Regions from separate parts of the Streptomyces sp. NPDC049879 genome, predicted to be linked through region 3. Evidence: riboswitches for the same ligand, from Rfam matches in the RefSeq annotation. Region 3 holds a riboswitch; each other region holds the start of a gene.

Region 1 (5,603 bases), 340 kb from region 3:
GCGGTGGCGCAGGTCGGCGATGCCGAGGAGGTCGAGTGTCTCCTCCACGCGCTTGCGCATCGTCGCCGGGGGGACGGCGAGTTGCTCCATGCCGTAGGCGAGTTCCTCCTCGACCGTGTCGGTGACGAATCCGGCGAGGGGGTCCTGGCCGACGGTGCCGACGAGGTGGGCGAACTCCTGTGGGGGCGCCGAGGCGGTGGACCGGCCGGCGACGGTGACGGTGCCGGTGAGGAGGCCGCCGGTGAAGCGGGGCACGAGGCCGTTGACCGCGCCGAGGAGGGTGGACTTGCCGGAGCCGGTGCGCCCGGCGACGAGGCACAGCTCGCCTTCGCCGACGGACAGGTCCACGCCGGTGAGGGTCGGCGTGTCGGCGCCGTGGTAGGTGAGTCCGACCTGGTCGAAGCGGATCACGCGGCGGCCTCCCTGGGCTGCGGCTGTACGGAGGGCCGGGTGGGCGGGGTGGGGGGTGGGGGCGGGGCCAGGTGGGCGGGCAGGAGACCGGCGAGGACGGCGAGGAGGGGAAGGAGTGTGACGTCGGGCCAGGTCAGCGGTGAGAGGGCCGGGTAGAGGGTGGCGGGGTCGGTCCGGGAGGCGGCGTACATGAGGACGGCGGCGGTGAGTCCGGAGGCGGCGGTCAGCAGTTCTCCGGCGCGCCAGTGGTCGGGGCGGTAGCCGGTGCGGCGTACGCGTCGCCCGCCGAGGGCGAAGCCGAGCACGGCGACGGCGGTGCCGGTCAGCAGCATCGGCACGCCGAGGTAGCCGGGGGCGTTGGTGTCGAGCACGCCGTAGAGGCCCGCGGCGATGCCGAGGAGCCCCGCGATGACGAGGACGCCGACGGTGAGGCGGGCGCGGGGAGTGGCGGTGCCGGTGCGCCCGTAGCCGCGCGAGGACATGGCGGCGGCCAGGGCGAGGGAGCGGGCGAGGGCGTCTTCGAGGACCGGGATCAGGATGCCGCGCAGGGCCCGCCGTCCGCGTTCGCGCGCGCCGCGGAGCCGCCGGGCGCGGCGCACCCGCTGGACGCTCTCGATCAGCTGCGGCGCGACGGTGAGGGCGACGACGACGGACGTCCCGATCTCGTGCAGCGCGCCCGGCATGGCCTTGAGCATCCGCTTGGGGTTGGCGAGCGCGTTGGCCGCGCCGACGCAGACGACCATGGTGGCGAGCTGGAGCCCGTCGTAGAGGCCGCCGAGCACCTCCTCGGCGGCGACCGGGCCGAACAGCCGGATGCCCGCGGCCGCGTCGGGCAGCGGGATCTCGGGGAGGGTGAAGAGGATGTGCTCGCCCTGTCCCCCGCCGAGGACGACCCTGAACACGACGCGCATCAGGACGATGACGGCGCCGAAGACCAGGTACATCCGGAACGACAGGGCCCAGGGGGCGTCGGTGCGCCGCCGCACGACGACGTAGCCGGTGACCGCGAGCAGCAGGGCGAGCAGGAGCGGGTTGGTGGTCCGTCCCGCGACGACGGCGAGCCCGAGGGCCCACAGCCACCACGCTCCGGGGTGCAGGGAACGGGGCAGCGGGCCTGGGGGTGTCATGCGTCGTCGGCTGGTGCGGCGGCGCGGCGCCTGCGGCGTGCGGTGACGATGCCGCCGGTGCCGAGGACGGCCAGCAGGGCGAGGACGCCGAGGGTGAGGGGTGACGGGCCGGAGGAGCCGTCGGTCTCCGCTTCGGCGTAGGCGCTGTCCTCACCGGCCCAGTCGGAGTCCCCGTCGGCCCCGGCGGCCTGCCCGGAGGGTGTGGCGGTTCCGGTCGCCGGTTCGCCGGTCGGCGTCGCGTCGGGCGAGGGGGTGGGGCTTTCGTCCGGCGGGGTCGCGTCCGCCTCTTCCGGCTCCTCGTCGGGGGCGGGGTCGGTGGCGGCCGGTTCGCCGGTGGGTTCCGCGCCGCCGCTGTCGCCGCCCGTGGCCGGTGGGTCCTGAACGGGTGGCTGCGGGGTGGGCGGTGCATCGGGTGCGCTGCCGCTGCCCCCACTGCCACCGCCGCCGGGGGCGGGCGGTTCGGCGGGCGTGCCGACGCGCAGGGGTGCGACACCGGGGGCGATCGACTCCCCTTCCGCCACGCCGAGCTGGAAGGACCAGCCGTCGATGCTGCCCTGCGGCGGCGTCCGGTTCACCGCGCCGCGCTGGCTGTAGCGCCACGGCCCGCCGTTCTCCGCGTGCCAGTAGGACCAGTACGCGGTGGCGGGCGGTGTGTCGGCGCACGGCTCGCGGTCCACGCCGGGACGGCCGTTGATGCGGCAGACGAACGAGTCGCCCCAGCGGGCGGTGCCGGCCACGTCGAAGCCCGCGTTGCGCAGCGCCGCCAGGCCGTCGCGCTGGCTGCCGGGCGCGCAGCGGACGACGCGGCCGCCGCCCAGTTCGCGGAAGTCCACAACGACGCTGACGCCGGAGTCGTCCGGGCAGAACCCGGGCGTCCCGGCCGCCGCCGGACGTGCCGCGAGCGCGCTCCCGGCCGCGGCGGGCCACAGCAGGTGGAGCACCGCGACGAGCAGGCCGGTGACGGCTGCTCTGACGGTGGGGCGGGACATCGCGTGCCTTTCCCGTTGGGCAGCCGGAACCGGCCCACCGGGGGTCCCGGCACGGCGGCCCCTGACGCGCGTTCGTACGGCTGGTACGAGGCGGCAGGGGCCGGGGGGCCGGGACGGCTGAGGGCTCCACGCTGCAGACCATGACAGTGAGAGAAGTCCGCGTCGCACGGTGAGCGTTCCGGCTCACGGCACCACCCTTGCGGGGGCCGCTCACGGTTGCAGGTCAGCGCCGGATTCGCACCGGCTTCCCTCCGCCGTACACGCATTCAGTTGTGGGGCGCCCGCCCGGATACACGGGCGAACTGCGCACAAGGATACGGCCGTCCGCGCCGCCCCGGCCAGAGCACCACCCGCGCGGGCCCCGCCCCAGCGGGTGGGACGGGGCCGGAACGGTGCGGCGGGGGACGTCAGTCGGTCTCGATGGCGGCCGGGCGGAGCTGGGCCTCGCGCACCCGCGCCACGTCCAGCTTCTCGCTGCGGTCGAAGCGGTAGACGCCGTTCTGCTCCTGGAAGACGTCGGTGAGCTGCGTGTAGCAGTAGCCGAACATGTCCGGGTCGTCGAGCAGCACGCCGGTGAGGCCCGCGAAGCGGGTCTGGAACTCCTCCTCGTCGCGCGGCCGGTCGCCGTAGCCCCAGGACTCGGTGCGGTCGTCGCCCGCCGCGTCGGCGGCGGCCTCGGGGTCCCACCAGATGCCGCCGAACTCGCTGACGAAGTACGGCTGGCCGCGGTAGGGCAGCGAGTACGCGGCGCCGTCCGAGTACGCGTTGGCGAACGGCTTCCCGTCGGCGAGGCCCGAGACGGCCTCGGCGAACCGGCCGGGGTCCTGCTCGTAGTTGTGCGAGTCCCAGATGTCCGTCTCGATGACGCGGTGGGCGTAGCCGGAGGCGTCGATGACGGGACGGGTGGTGTCCATGGCCTTGGTGGCGAGGAACATGCCGCGGGTCACGGCGTCGAGCTGCGTGATGCGGTCGTGCAGCTTCTGGTAGGTCTCGTTGAGCGGGCACCAGCCGATGATCGAGGGGTGCGAGTAGTCGCGCTCGATCGCCTCCAGCCACTGCGCCGGGTACGAGGCGTCGGGCTGCTGGTTGTCGCCGGAGGAGCCGCCCACCTCGGCGCCCCAGTCGCCGAACTCGCCCCAGACCAGGTAGCCGAGGCGGTCGGCGTGGTACAGGAAGCGCTCCTCGAAGACCTTCTGGTGCAGGCGCGCGCCGTTGAAGCCCGCCGCCATCGACAGTTCGATGTCGCGGACGAGGGCCTCGTCGCTCGGCGCGGTCATCAGCCCGTCGGGGTACCAGCCCTGGTCCAGCACGAGGCGCTGGAAGACGGCGCGGCCGTTCAGCGTGACGGCCTTGCCCCGGATGCCGACGGCGCGCAGTCCGGCGTAGCTGTCGACGGCGTCGAGTTCGGTGCCCTCGGCGTCCAGCAGGGTCAGCCGCAGGCCGTAGAGGTGCGGGTCCTCGGGGCTCCACTCGCGGCGGCGCTCCTCGGACACGGGCAGGTAGAGGCGGGGCGCCAGGTCGAGGTCGGCGCGGGCCTCCGCGCGCGCCACCTCGCCGTTCTCGTCCGACAGGACGGCCACCACGCGGTGCCCGGGGCGGTTGGCGGACAGCGGCAGTTCGAGGTGGAACGCGGAGCCCGCCAGGTCGGGGGTGATCCGGGGGCGGCGCAGGTGCACGTCGGCGACCGGCTCCAGCCACACCGTCTGCCATATGCCGGTGGTGCGTGTGTAGTTGCAGTCGTGGTTGGCGTACTTCAGGGCCTGCTTGCCGCGCGCCTGCGGGCCGGACTTCGGGTCGCGGGCGCGGACGGTGATGACGGCCTCCTCGCCGGGCTCGGCGACGCCGGAGAGGTCGGCGGTGAAGGACGTGAAGCCGCCGCGGTGGCGGACGACCTCGGTCCCGTTGACCCACACCGTCGCGTCGTGGTCGACGGCGCCGAAGTGCAGCAGCACGCGGCGGCCGGTCCACTCGGCGGGCAGGACGAGGGAGCGCCGGTACCAGACGGCCTCCAGGAAGTCGGTGTCGCCGATGCCGGACAGCTCCGACTCCGGGGCGAACGGGACGGTGATCGTGCCGGTCAGCTCGCGGTCGAGCAGGCCGCGTTCCAGGCCGCTGTCGCCCCTGTCGGTCTCAAACTGCCAGGCGCCGTTGAGGTTCAGCCAGTCACGGCGGACGAACTGCGGGCGCGGGTACTCCGGACGCGGCACGGCGGTGGGAGTGGGCACGGGTGCTCCTTGCGGGATGGTGCGGGGGGTGGCGCGCGGAAGGGCGCAGCCCTATCGCACCACGGATTTACATCGATGTACAAGCCCATTCCGGCGGCCCTTGAGGGCCGCCGGAAGCGGGTCGCGTCAGGCTCCGCCGAGGCCGGTGGTGGCCACCGAGCGGACGATCCGGCGCTGGAAGAGCAGGAAGACGACGATCAGCGGCAGCGCGGCGAGCAGGGCCGAGGCCATGGACTGCGCGTACTGGATGCCGTACGTGTCCTTCACCGTCGCGAGGCCGACCGGCAGCGTCATCAGGTCGGGGTCGTTGGTGACGATGAACGGCCACATGAAGTTGTTCCAGGCGCCGATGAACACGAAGATCGACACCGCCGCCACGATCGGCCGCGACAGCGGCAGCACGATCGACCAGAAGACCCGCAGGTCGGAGGCGCCGTCGATCCGGGCGGCCTCCTCCAGCTCCCGCGGGATGCCGTCGAAGAACCGCTTGAGGATGAACACCATCATCGGGGCGACCACCTGCGGCAGCACGACCGCCGCGTAGGTGTCGACCAGGTTGAGCGTCAGCATCTCCTGGAACAGCGGGATGATCAGCAGCTGCGGCGGCACCATGATCGACGCGACGGTGACCGCGAGCAGCGCCCGCCGCCCCTTGAAGGTGCCGCGCGAGAAGCCGTAGGCGGCCAGCGTGGACACGACGATGGTCAGCGCCGTCACCAGGACGGCGATCAGGATGCTGTTGAACGCCCAGGTCGTGAGGTTGCCGCGCTCGAATATCTGCTGGTAAGAGTCCAGGGTCAGCGCGCCCTTGAACGGCCACAGCCCCGGCGAGGCGGCGTCCTCCTCCGTCT
Region 2 (5,603 bases), on a different contig from region 3:
CGCGCAGGGCGGCGCGCGTGGTCTCGTCCCACAGCCCGAGCCGCTTCAGCTCGGCGACCAGGTACGAGTTCACCTGGAGGAACTCGCCGCTCAGCGTCTCGCGCTTGAACAGGTTGGACACCTGCGGCTCGATGCACTCGTACACGCCCGCGATCGAGGCGATCGTCGCGGTCGGCGCGATGGCGAGGAGCAGCGAGTTGCGCATCCCGGTGCGGGCGATGCGGGCGCGCAGCGCCTCCCAGCGCTCGGGCCAGGCGGGCGCGGCGTCGGCGTAGTGGTCCGGGTGGAGGACGCCGTCGGCGGTGCGGGTGTCGGCCCAGCCGCGGTGCGGCCCGTGCCGCTCGGCGAGGACGGAGGACGTCTCGTAGGCGGCCAGCATGATCCGCTCGCTGATCCGGGTGGACAGCTCGCGCGCGGCGGGGGAGTCGAAGGGCAGGCCGAGCCGGAAGAAGACGTCCTGGAGGCCCATCACGCCGAGGGCCACCGGGCGCCAGCGGGAGTTGGAGGTGGCGGCCTGGCCGGTCGGGTAGAAGTTCAGGTCCACGACGCGGTCGAGGAACGTGACGGCGGTGCGCACCGTCGCGTCAAGACGCTCCCAGTCCATCCCGCCGTCGGCGCCGAGGTGGGCGGCGAGGTTGACCGAGCCGAGGTTGCACACGGCGGTCTCGCCGTCGTCGGTGACCTCCAGGATCTCGGTGCAGAGGTTCGAGGAGTGGACGATGGCGCCGGGGCGCGCGGTCTGGTTGGCCGTGCGGTTGGCGGCGTCCTTGAAGGTCATCCAGCCGTTGCCGGTCTGCGCGAGGGTGCGCATCATGCGGGAGTACAGCTGGCGGGCGGGGACGGTCCGCAGGGCGAGGCCCTCCGCCTCGGCGCGCCGGTAGGCGGCGTCGAAGTCGTCGCCCCACAGGTCCACGAGGTGCGGCACGTCGGCGGGGGAGAACAGCGACCAGTCGCCGTCCGCCTCCACGCGGCGCATGAACTCGTCCGGGATCCAGTGGGCGAGGTTCAGGTTGTGGGTGCGGCGGGCCTCCTCGCCCGTGTTGTCCCGCAGTTCGAGGAACTCCTCGATGTCCGCGTGCCATGTCTCCAGGTAGACGCAGGCCGCGCCCTTGCGCCGCCCGCCCTGGTTGACCGCCGCGACGGACGCGTCCAGCGTGCGCAGGAACGGGACGATCCCGTTCGACTTGCCGTTGGTCCCCCGGATCAGCGAACCGCGGGCGCGCACCCGCGAGTACGGCAGGCCGATGCCCCCGGCGTGCTTGGAGAGGCGGGCGATCTGGTGGTAGCGGTCGTAGATGGAGTCCAGCTCGTCCAGCGGCGAGTCCAGCAGGTAGCAGGACGACATCTGCGGGTGGCTGGTCCCGGAGTTGAACAGCGTGGGCGACGAGGGCAGGTACGCCAGCGAGCTGGTCAGCCGGTACAGCTCGGCGACCTCGGCCAGCGCGCGCGGCGACTCGTCCTCGGCCAGGCCGCAGGCGACGCGCAGCAGGAAGTGCTGCGCCGTCTCGATGACGCGCCGGGTGAGGGGGTGGCGCAGCACGTACCGGGACTCCACGGTCCGCAGCCCGAAGTACTCGAAGCGGTCGTCGGCGCCGTCGGCGACCGCACGGTCCACGAGCGCGTCGAGATCCGCCGCGTGGCGCGCGACGAAGGAGGCGGTGCGGTCCGAGATCAGACCCTCGCGGTGACCGACCGTGATCGACGCGGAGAAGGAGACGGCACCCTGCCCCGCCGCCTCGTCGCGGACCGCCAGGGTCAGCAGCCGGGCCGCGAGTTTCGAGTACGCGGGTTCCTCGGCGATCAGCGCGGCCGCGGCGTCGATGGCGAGCGCGCGCAGCTCCTCGGGTCCCGCGCCGGGGTGCCTGCCCCTGCGGACGGCGGCGGCGACCCGGGCGGGGTCGGTCGCGGGAAGGTCGGCGGCCAGCTCGCCCAGGACGCGCGACAGCGCGTCTGAGGCCGGCTCCGCGGGGGCGACGGGTGCAGTGGTCACTGGGACGTGATCTCCCTCGAATCGCAGCGGATCTGAGGGGCGTTCGCGGGCGGGACCACCGGTCGCCTGCGGGCATGCGTGTAGTGGGGCAAACACATGCCGCACGCGTCCGCCGGCCCAACCCACGAGGCCCGGACGTGTTCGTGGAACTGCCGGCAGGTGCTCGGACTCGTGACGCGCGGCGAGGCGCGGCGCATCACACACCGTTGCGGGACAGCTCCGGATTCGCACCGGATTCCCCTGCGACGACAGCGAGATGAGCATACATCTTGTGTCGCGTGCGGCGGAGCCCCCTATATGTTGTGGTCGTCACGCGAGGGGTCGGACAGCTCGTGTGCGAACGCGTGAAGCCGCACGCCGGGCACCGGTTCCCAGTCGAGATCCGGCGCCCTGTCGAAGCCGAGCCGCCCGTACAGCCGGTGTGCAGTGTGCATCTGCGACTGACTCGACAGCACGACACGCCGCGCGCCGACCTCGCCCGCCCGGCGCAGGCACTCCCGGACGAGCGCCTCGCCCACGCCGCGTCCCCGCACCCGCGGGTCCACCGCCAGCATGCGGAACTCGGCCTCGCCGGGACCCGCCAGATCGGCGAACTCGCCGCCCCTGCCGACGAACGTGACGCTCCCGACGATCCGCCCCCCGCCCCCGTCCCCGTCCGCCGCGCCCGACTCCACGGCCACCAGCACGTCCGCGTGCGCCGCCCGCCGCACCGCGTCCCGCAGCTCCGCGAAGTACGGGTCGTCCGCGCCCTGGAGCAGCAGCCCGCCCTCCAGGTACACCCGCGCCGTGAGTTCCCCCGCGGCGTCCAGCTCGTCGTTCCGCGCTTCCCTGATCACGATGTCCATGAACACAGTGTGACCGAGGGGTCTGACAACCGGCCTCCGCCGGGACGCCCCCGGCGGAGGCGCGCTCAGCGCAGCCGCAGCACCCAGTACCCCGCCTCCTGTGCGACCACCTCGTAAACCCCGTCGGGGTTCATCCGGTGCGCGTAGAGCGTCAGTTCCTCGGCCGTCTGCGCCGGGTCCCAGTAGGCGATGTACTCGGGCGCGGGCCCGTCCGTGTTCCCGATCCAGAAGACGCGGCAGCGCGCCGTCAGATGCGCTATCGGCCGCACGTTGGCCGCCACCTCCGCGCCGTCCGGGATCACCGACAGCACCCGTTCCCCCGCCGCGGCCAGATGGCCCGGCCGGTAGGTCGCGGTGTGGGTGAGCCCGGCGACCGGCAGGGCCGTGCTCAGCGCCAGCGCGGCGGCCAGCACGCCCATCGGCAGCCGTTCCGCGTACGCCCGCAGCCACGGCCGCCGTTCGCCCGCCCGCGTACGCGCCACGGCGTCCACGAGCGCGAGCGCCACCACCGGCATCAGCACCGCGCTGTAGTGCCAGTCGGTGCCCCAGTAGTGCGGGTCGTCCGAGACGAAGCGCCAGCCCAGCGTGGGCAGCAGGACGAGCAGCAGCGGGGAGCGCAGCGCCAGCAGCCCCGTCGTGGGCACCAGCACCCACAGCAGCGTGCGCAGCTTCTGGTCGACGTCCGTGAACGCCGTCTGCACCGGCCCGCCGCCGTCCCCCACCTTGGACCAGTAGTCGTAGCCCCCGCCCGAGTTGAACGCCGGTATCAGCACCGCGATCGTCAGCAGGCACGCCAGCGCCGCGCACACCGCGAAGACCACCGCCCGCCGCACCACGCGCGGATCCGGCCCGCCGCGCGCCCGCAGCGCCACCACGGCGCCGATCGCGGCCGCGGTGAGCCCCAGGTCCTCCTTCACGACGAGCAGCGGCAGCGCCCACCACAGCGCCGCCCGGTACCGCTCCCGCAGCAGCGCCTCCAGCGAGAACGCGATCAGCGGCACGGCGAACGCGATCTCGTGGAAGTCGAAGTCCACGGCCCGCTGCACGCCCCACGACAGCCCGTACGCCGCGCCGACCGCCGCCCCCGTCGCCCGCCCCAGCAGGTACGCGGCCACCCGCGTCACCGGCACCACCGCGAGCGCGAACAGCGCCGCCTGCGCCACCAGCAGCGTCACCGGCGTCGGGAACAGCCGGTAGAACGGGGCGATCAGCGCCGTCACCGGGCTGAAGTGGTCGCCCAGCAGCGCGAAGTCCGGCCCCTTGAGGTCCGAGACGGGCAGCCGCAGCCCGGCGTAGGAGCGGACCGCCTGCTCGAATATCCCGAGGTCCCAGGAACGGTTCTCCCAGCGCAGGTGCCGCGTCACCGACACCGCCGTGTACAGCACCAGGAACACGGCGGCCAGCAGGTACGGATCGGCGCGCGGCCCCGGCCGGAAGGGGACGCGCCGCCCGGCTATCGGGCCCGCGTCGGCATCACGCTCGCCCGCGGCGGTGAGCGTCGTCATGTCCGCCCACCCCCCGGAGTGCCCCGCACCGCCACCTCTTCCCCTTCCGTCCCGCGCGCCCGCGCCCGTCCGGCCGCTTCCCCCCCTTCATACGCCGGGCGGCGGGCGGCCGGTCACCAGGAGGGCCCGCAGGACGAGTGAGGGCCGTCACACCACGCGGTGTGACGGCCCCTCACGCGCGCGCGTGCGGCGCGCCCGGCTCAGCAGCAGCCGTGGTAGCCGCCGTCGCGCGGGTCGCCGTAGCGCTCGGCGACGCGCCGCCGCTCGAACGCCCGGCGGCTCGGCACCTCGGCGTCCGGGTCGGCGGCCCGCAGCAGCGCCACGTGCCGGTCGTACGCGTTCTCGCCGGTGAACTCGGTGACGTACCAGCGCAGCCACGCCAGCGCGCGGCGCGGCGCGCCGGCCACGGCGGCGGCCCGCGTCACTCCCGCACCTCCGCCCCGGCCCGTTCGCCGTCCGCCTGCCGGGGGATGCCGCCCCCGGGGCCGAGGCCCGCGGCGGCCAGCTCGGCGCGCTCCTCGCGCGTGGCGATCAGCCCGGCGGGCGCGACGATGCGGGACTCGGTGTACGGCGCCTCGGCGAGCGCGACCGAGCCCGGCCGCCTGATCGCCTTGACGCACACCCGCAGCGCGTCGGCGAAGACGACGATCACGAGCAGCGCCAGCACGGCGGACAGGAAGGCGTCCAGCGTGGCGGTGCTGACGATGGTCCGCATGTCGTCCATGTCCTGGGCGCCGGTCAGCAGCTCCCCGGCGTCGATGCCGTCCTGGTACCGGTCGCGGCGGGCGAGGAAGCCGACCGCCGGGTCGCCGGAGAAGACCTTCTGCCAGCTCGCGGTGAGCGTCACGACGGACACCCAGGTGAGCGGCAGCAGCGTCACCCACACGTACTTCAGGCGCCCGGACTTCACCAGCAGGACGGTGCAGACGGCCAGGGCGACCGCGCCGAGCAGCTGGTTGGAGATGCCGAAGATGGGATAGAGCGTGTTGATGCCGCCGAGCGGGTCGTGCACGCCGACCCACAGCAGGTAGCCCCACAGCGCGGTGACCACGGCGCTGGAGATCCAGACGCCCGGCATCCAGTTGGTCGACCGGAAGCGGCCGAGGCGCGGGTGGACGCTCGCGATGGCGTCCTGGAGGATGAACCGCCCCACGCGCGTGCCCGCGTCTATGGCCGTCAGGATGAACAGGGCCTCGAACATGATCGCGAAGTGATACCAGAACGAGCTCATCGCGTCGCCGCCGAGGAAGTCCGCCAGGATGG
Region 3 (5,603 bases):
GGCGACGAGGACGTTCCCGGCGGGGTCGGCCGCGACGGCGTAGCCGCCCTGGACGCGGGCGCGCGTGGCGGGGAGGCCGTCGCCGCCGTATCCGGGTGTGCCGTCGCCCGCGACGGTGGTGATGGTCCCGTCCGGGTCGATCCGGCGGACGGCGCCCGGCTGCGAGACGTACAGCTCGCCCCCGGGACCGGCGGACACGCCGCCGGGCGAGAGGAGTTGCGCGCGGGTGGCGGGGCCGCCGTCGCCGCCGTGCCCGGCGGTGCCGTCGCCCGCGACGGTGCTGACGGTCCCGGTGGCGGTGTCCAGGCGGCGGACGCGCTGGTTGCCCGGGTCGGTGACGAGGACGCCGCCCGACGCGTCGACGGCCAGCGCGGCGGCCGAGCTGAACGAGAACGCGGCCTCGGTCGCGGGCCCGCCGTCGCCGGAGAACCCGGCGCGGCCCGTTCCGGCGAACGCGGTGACGACGCCGGTGTCCGGCGCGAGGGCGCGGACGCGCGACGCGTTGGTGTCGCTGACGTACGCCGTCCCGTCCGGGGCGACGGCGATGCCGCTGGGGGAGCCGATCCTGGCGTCGGTGCCGGGGCCGCCGTCGCCGGTGTCGCCGCGCGATCCGGTGCCGAGGACGGTGGTGATGGTGCCGGTGGCGGCGTCCACGCGGCGGACGCGGCGGTTGCCGGTGTCGGCGATCCACAGGTCGCCGTCGGGGCCGATCGCGACGGCGTTCGGGTCGCGGAGCGACGCGTCGGTGGCGGGGCCGCCGTCGCCGCCGTAGCCGCGTGTGCCGTTGCCCGCGACGGTGGTGACGGTCCCGGTGGCGGCGTCCACGCGGCGGACGCGCTGGTTGCCGGTGTCGGCGATCCAGATGTCGCCCGACGCGTCGGTGGCGACGCCGAACGGGTTGCTGAGCGCCGCGTCGGCCGCCGGGCCGCCGTCGCCGGAGAAGTCCTGGGCGCCGGTCCCGGCGAGGGTGGTGATCCGGCCGGGCACGAGGTGGGGGTCTGCCGCGGTGACGGCGACGGGCGCGGAGGGCGCCGAGGGCGCGGACGCCCCGGCGGCGTTCACCGCCAGGACGGTGAACGTGTACGCGTCCGCCGGGTCGAGGCCGGTGACGGTGGCGGTGGTGCCGGTGGCCGTGGCGGTGGCGCCGCCGGGCTCGGCGCGGACGGTGTACGAGGTGACGGGCGCGCCGCCGTCGTCGCCCGGCGCGCGCCAGGTGACGGTCGCCTCGCGGACGCCGCCGCGCGCCCGCACCTGGTCGGGGGCGGCGGGGGCGGTCGTGCCCGGCGCGGCGGGGACGACCGGGTCGCTGGGGGCGGACGCGGCGGACTCGCCCGCGCCGTTCAGGGCGCGGACGCGGAAGGTGTACGGGGTGCCGGGGGTGAGCCCGGGCACGGTGGCGGTGGTCGTGTCGCCGGGCACCTCCACGCGCGCGCCGCCGGGCGCGGCCTCGACGGAGTAGCCCGTCACGGGCGCGGTGCCCGCGGGGCGGTCCCAGGTGACGGTGGCGGCGGCGATCCCGGCGGCGGCGCGGACGCCCGTGGGGGCGGCGGGGACGCTCGCGGGGGGTGCCTCGCAGCACAGGACGTCCCAGTCGGGGGCCTGCCGTGGCTGCGGGGCCTGGGCCTCGGCGCCGCGTGTCTCGACGTAACGCCAGCCGTCCACCGAGCCGTTGGCGAGGCGGCGGGTGCCGGGGCCGACGCCGGAGTAGGCCCAGCCGGGGCCGCGGGAGGCGTCGTGCGCCCAGTAGGACCAGTAGCGGGTGGTGCCGTCCGGGCGGGTCTCGCCGCAGCCGGTGGCGGGGTAGCCGTCGATGGCGCAGACGAGGCCGTTGGTGTGGAAGCGCACGGTGTGGCCGGTCAGCGTGAACATCTCGGCGCCGGTGGGCGGGCGGCCGGTGCCCCCGGTCGCGGTGCTGACGCAGGACCAGGTGACGGCGGGGGCGGGGCGTTCGCCGGCCAGGGGGTCGGCGACGGTGCCGAAGTCGATCACGAGCCCGGCGCGGCCGGAGGGCGCGCACTCGGCGGCGGTGCCCGTGTCGGCCGTGGCGGGGACGGTCTGGACGAGGAGGCCGAGCAGCAGCAGGAGGAGGACGGCCGGGAGGGCCCGTCGCCGCGCCGGGGCGCGGTCGAGTCTTCGTGCGGCCGGTCCGTCCATGGGGGTCCCCTCCCGAGTGCGCCGCGCGTGTCCCGGGGAGGAGGGAAGGCATCCGGCGCGGGGGCGGCCGGGCGTCTTCGCTGTCCGCAGTCCACGACGGATGTCGACGAAGCATCACCGCGCCGAGGGCGATCCGACTCGCACCCCGCCGGGACGGCGGGATGCCCACGGTTGCGGGACAGTGCCGGAATTCGACCGGCTTCTCCCACGGCATGGCACCACATGTCCGTTCCGATGGCCGGGCGGTACCCGGGGGTGACCGTGAACTGACCGTCGCGCGGGCTGTCTTGCGCGGGTCCGATCGTCAACCGACCGTCGAATCGAACGGATGTCACTGTGGCACACTCCGATTCGCAGGACAACCGGCCCTGGCGCCGGGCGGTGTCCGCGATGCGAGCGGTGTGGTGCGCGGCCCCCGGCGGCCCTCTAGGCTGGCGGCAGCAGCTGGTCCGCCCTGCCCGCCAGGCAGGCGCGTCGTAAGAGGGAACCCGGTGGGAATCCGGGACTGCCCCGCAGCGGTGAACGGGAACGACCGCCGTCATACAGCACTGGGCCCCCCGGGCCCGGGAAGCGACGGCCAGTAGGAGTCCTCCCCGTGAGGACGCGCCCGTGAGTCCGAAGACCTGCCCGCTGCCCGTGCGCGGCCCGCCGCGCGCGGACATCCCGGTGACCCCGAGGGCGGGTCGGCGTGCACACCAGGCGGACGGCCGTGCCATGGCGATGGCACGCGGTACACCGTCGCCGCCAGGTCGTCACCCCTTCGCGCCCCTCCCCCGCCGGGATGGTCAGGACACACGCTCGCGAAGGAGAGATCCGTGACATCCGAGTCCGCAGCCGCGGCACCGCAGGCCACCGTCCACGGCTACCCCAGGCAGGGGCAGAACCGGGAACTGAAGAAGGCGATCGAGGGCTACTGGAAGGGCCGCGTCACCGCCGAGGCCCTCCGCGCCACCGCCGGAGAACTGCGCCGCGCCAACTGGCGGCAGCTCGCCGACGCAGGCATCCACGAGGTGCCCACCGGCGACTTCTCGTACTACGACCATGTGCTCGACACGACCGTCATGGTCGGCGCGATCCCCGAACGCCACCGCGCCGCCGTCGGGGCGGACGCGCTGGACGGCTGCTTCGCCATGGCGCGCGGCACGCAGGACGTGGCGCCGCTGGAGATGACCAAGTGGTTCGACACCAACTACCACTACCTCGTCCCCGAACTCGGCCCCGACACCGCGTTCACCGCCGACTCCGCCAAGCAGACCGCGGAGCTGCGCGAGGCCCTCGCCCTCGGCCTGGCCGCGCGCCCGGTGCTGGTCGGCCCCGTCACGTACCTCCTGCTCGCCAAGCCCGCGCCCGGGGTGGCCGACGGCTTCGAGCCGCTCTCGCTGCTCGACCGGCTGCTGCCCGTCTACGCCGAGGTGCTCGCCGACCTGCGGGCGGCGGGCGCCGCGTGGGTGCAGCTGGACGAGCCGGCGCTCGCCGCCGACCGCACGCCCGCCGAACTGGACGCCGCCGCCCGCGCCTACCGGGTGCTCGGCGGGGCCGCCGACCGGCCGAAGCTGCTGGTCGCCTCCTACTTCGACCGCCTCGGCGAGGCGCTGCCCGTGCTCGCGAAGGCGCCCGTCGAGGGCCTGGCACTGGACTTCACCGGACGGGCCGCCGCGAACCTGGACGCGCTCGCCGCCGCGGGCGGGCTGCCGGGCAAGCGCCTCGTCGCGGGCGTCGTGGACGGCCGCAACATCTGGATCAACGACCTGGAGAAGTCCCTCACCACGCTGGGCACCCTCCTGGGCCTGGCCGACCGGGTGGACGTCGCCCCCTCCTGCTCGCTGCTCCACGTGCCGCTGGACACGTCGGCCGAGCGCTCCATCGACCCGCAGCTGCTGCGCTGGCTCGCGTTCGCCCGGCAGAAGACGGCCGAGACCGTGACGCTCGCCCGCGCCCTGGCGCACGGCACGGACGCCATCGCCGCCGAACTGGCCGCCAACCGCGCCGACCTGGCCTCCCGCGCCGGGTCCCCCCTCACGCGCGACCCGGCGGTACGGGCCCGTGCCGCCGCCGTGACGGAGGCGGACGCGCGCCGCTCCGCGCCGTACGCCGAGCGGGCCGCCGCGCAGCGTGCCGCGCTCGGCCTGCCGCTGCTGCCGACGACGACCATCGGCTCGTTCCCCCAGACCACGGCCCTGCGCACGGCCCGCGCCGACCTGCGCGCCGGGCGGATCGGCACCGCCGCGTACGAGGAGCGCGTCGAGGCGGAGATCCGCGACGTGCTGGCCTTCCAGGAGGAGGCGGGGCTCGACGTCCTCGTGCACGGCGAGCCGGAGCGCAACGACATGGTCCAGTACTTCGCCGAGCAGCTCACCGGCTACCTGGCCACCGACCACGGCTGGGTGCAGTCCTACGGCACCCGGTACGTCCGCCCGCCGATCCTGGCCGGCGACATCTCCCGCCCCGAGCCGATGACGGTCCGCTGGACGCAGTATGCGCAGTCCCTCACCGACCGCCCGGTCAAGGGGATGCTGACCGGCCCTGTGACGATGCTGGCGTGGTCGTTCGTCCGCGACGACCAGCCCCTCGGCGACACCGCGCGGCAGGTCGCCCTCGCCCTGCGCGACGAGGTGGCCGACCTGGAGGCGGGCGGCGCGGCGGTGATCCAGGTGGACGAGCCCGCGCTGCGCGAGACGCTGCCGCTGCGCGCCGCCGACCGCCCGGCGTACCTCGCCTGGGCCACCGAGGCCTTCCGCCTGGCCACCTCGGGGGTCGCGGCGGCCACGCAGATCCACACGCACATGTGCTACGCCGAGTTCGGCGACATCGTGGGGGCCATCGACGACCTGGACGCCGACGTCATCAGCCTGGAGGCCGCCCGTTCCCACATGCAGGTGGCCCGCGAGCTGGCCGCGCACGGCTACCCGCGCGAGGCGGGGCCGGGCGTGTACGACATCCACTCGCCGCGCGTGCCCGGCGTCGAGGAGGCGGCGGCGCTGCTGCGCGCGGGCCTGGACGCGATCCCGGCGGAGCGCCTGTGGGTCAACCCGGACTGCGGGCTGAAGACGCGTGACTGGCCGGAGACCCGCGCGTCGCTGGAGAACCTGGTCGCCGCCGCCCGTACCGTCCGCGCCGGACTGCCGGGGCGCGGCGCCTGACCGGCGGCCGGGGGCCGGACTGCTCGGGGTCCGGCCCCCGGCACGCCACCACCGCCCGTGCCGTCGCGCGGAAGGGCCGGTGAGTTCCCGGCGGCAGCGGAATTTCCCGGTTTTCCTCCGCGAAGGGAAACGCGCGCATTTCGTACGGCGAATCCCGTCGGCGCGTACCGCGAGCTGCCGCGAGAACGCCGGACGTCCTTTCCCCGATACCGGAATCCGGAACGGAAACAATGTCTTCCGCGCCGGGTGAATTGTCGTTACCCTCCACCGCAGGGAGCGCCTGACCGACGAAGTCGCCAGGGGCCGTCC

What was found. A riboswitch is a leader RNA that binds a small molecule or an ion and turns the genes downstream of it on or off. The one in region 3 is predicted to bind cobalamin.
Region 1: it holds a riboswitch for cobalamin, as region 3 does, so the genes downstream of both, ACIBPC_RS13145 (hypothetical protein) here and ACIBPC_RS11705 (fibronectin type III domain-containing protein) in region 3, are expected to answer to the same signal.
Region 2: it holds a riboswitch for cobalamin, as region 3 does, so the genes downstream of both, ACIBPC_RS22320 (ribonucleoside-diphosphate reductase subunit alpha) here and ACIBPC_RS11705 (fibronectin type III domain-containing protein) in region 3, are expected to answer to the same signal.

Annotation. Positions count from the first base shown of each region.
Region 1 covers NZ_JBITKT010000003.1:483,446-489,048, forward strand. Annotated here, with positions in the region: gene ACIBPC_RS13135 (ABC transporter ATP-binding protein) at 1-411, opposite strand, end outside; gene ACIBPC_RS13140 (CbiQ family ECF transporter T component) at 408-1,538, opposite strand; gene ACIBPC_RS13145 (hypothetical protein) at 1,535-2,527, opposite strand; cobalamin riboswitch at 2,678-2,801, opposite strand; gene ACIBPC_RS13150 (glycoside hydrolase family 2 protein) at 2,935-4,752, opposite strand; gene ACIBPC_RS13155 (carbohydrate ABC transporter permease) at 4,879-5,603, opposite strand, start outside.
Region 2 covers NZ_JBITKT010000006.1:347,123-352,725, reverse strand. Annotated here, with positions in the region: gene ACIBPC_RS22320 (ribonucleoside-diphosphate reductase subunit alpha) at 1-1,990, opposite strand, end outside; cobalamin riboswitch at 2,127-2,258, opposite strand; gene ACIBPC_RS22315 (GNAT family N-acetyltransferase) at 2,284-2,835, opposite strand; gene ACIBPC_RS22310 (DUF2079 domain-containing protein) at 2,901-4,340, opposite strand; gene ACIBPC_RS22305 (YbdD/YjiX family protein) at 4,541-4,765, opposite strand; gene ACIBPC_RS22300 (carbon starvation CstA family protein) at 4,762-5,603, opposite strand, start outside.
Region 3 covers NZ_JBITKT010000003.1:143,269-148,871, forward strand. Annotated here, with positions in the region: gene ACIBPC_RS11705 (fibronectin type III domain-containing protein) at 1-2,154, opposite strand, end outside; cobalamin riboswitch at 2,263-2,392, opposite strand; cobalamin riboswitch at 2,632-2,779, shown strand; gene metE (5-methyltetrahydropteroyltriglutamate--homocysteine S-methyltransferase) at 2,970-5,294, shown strand.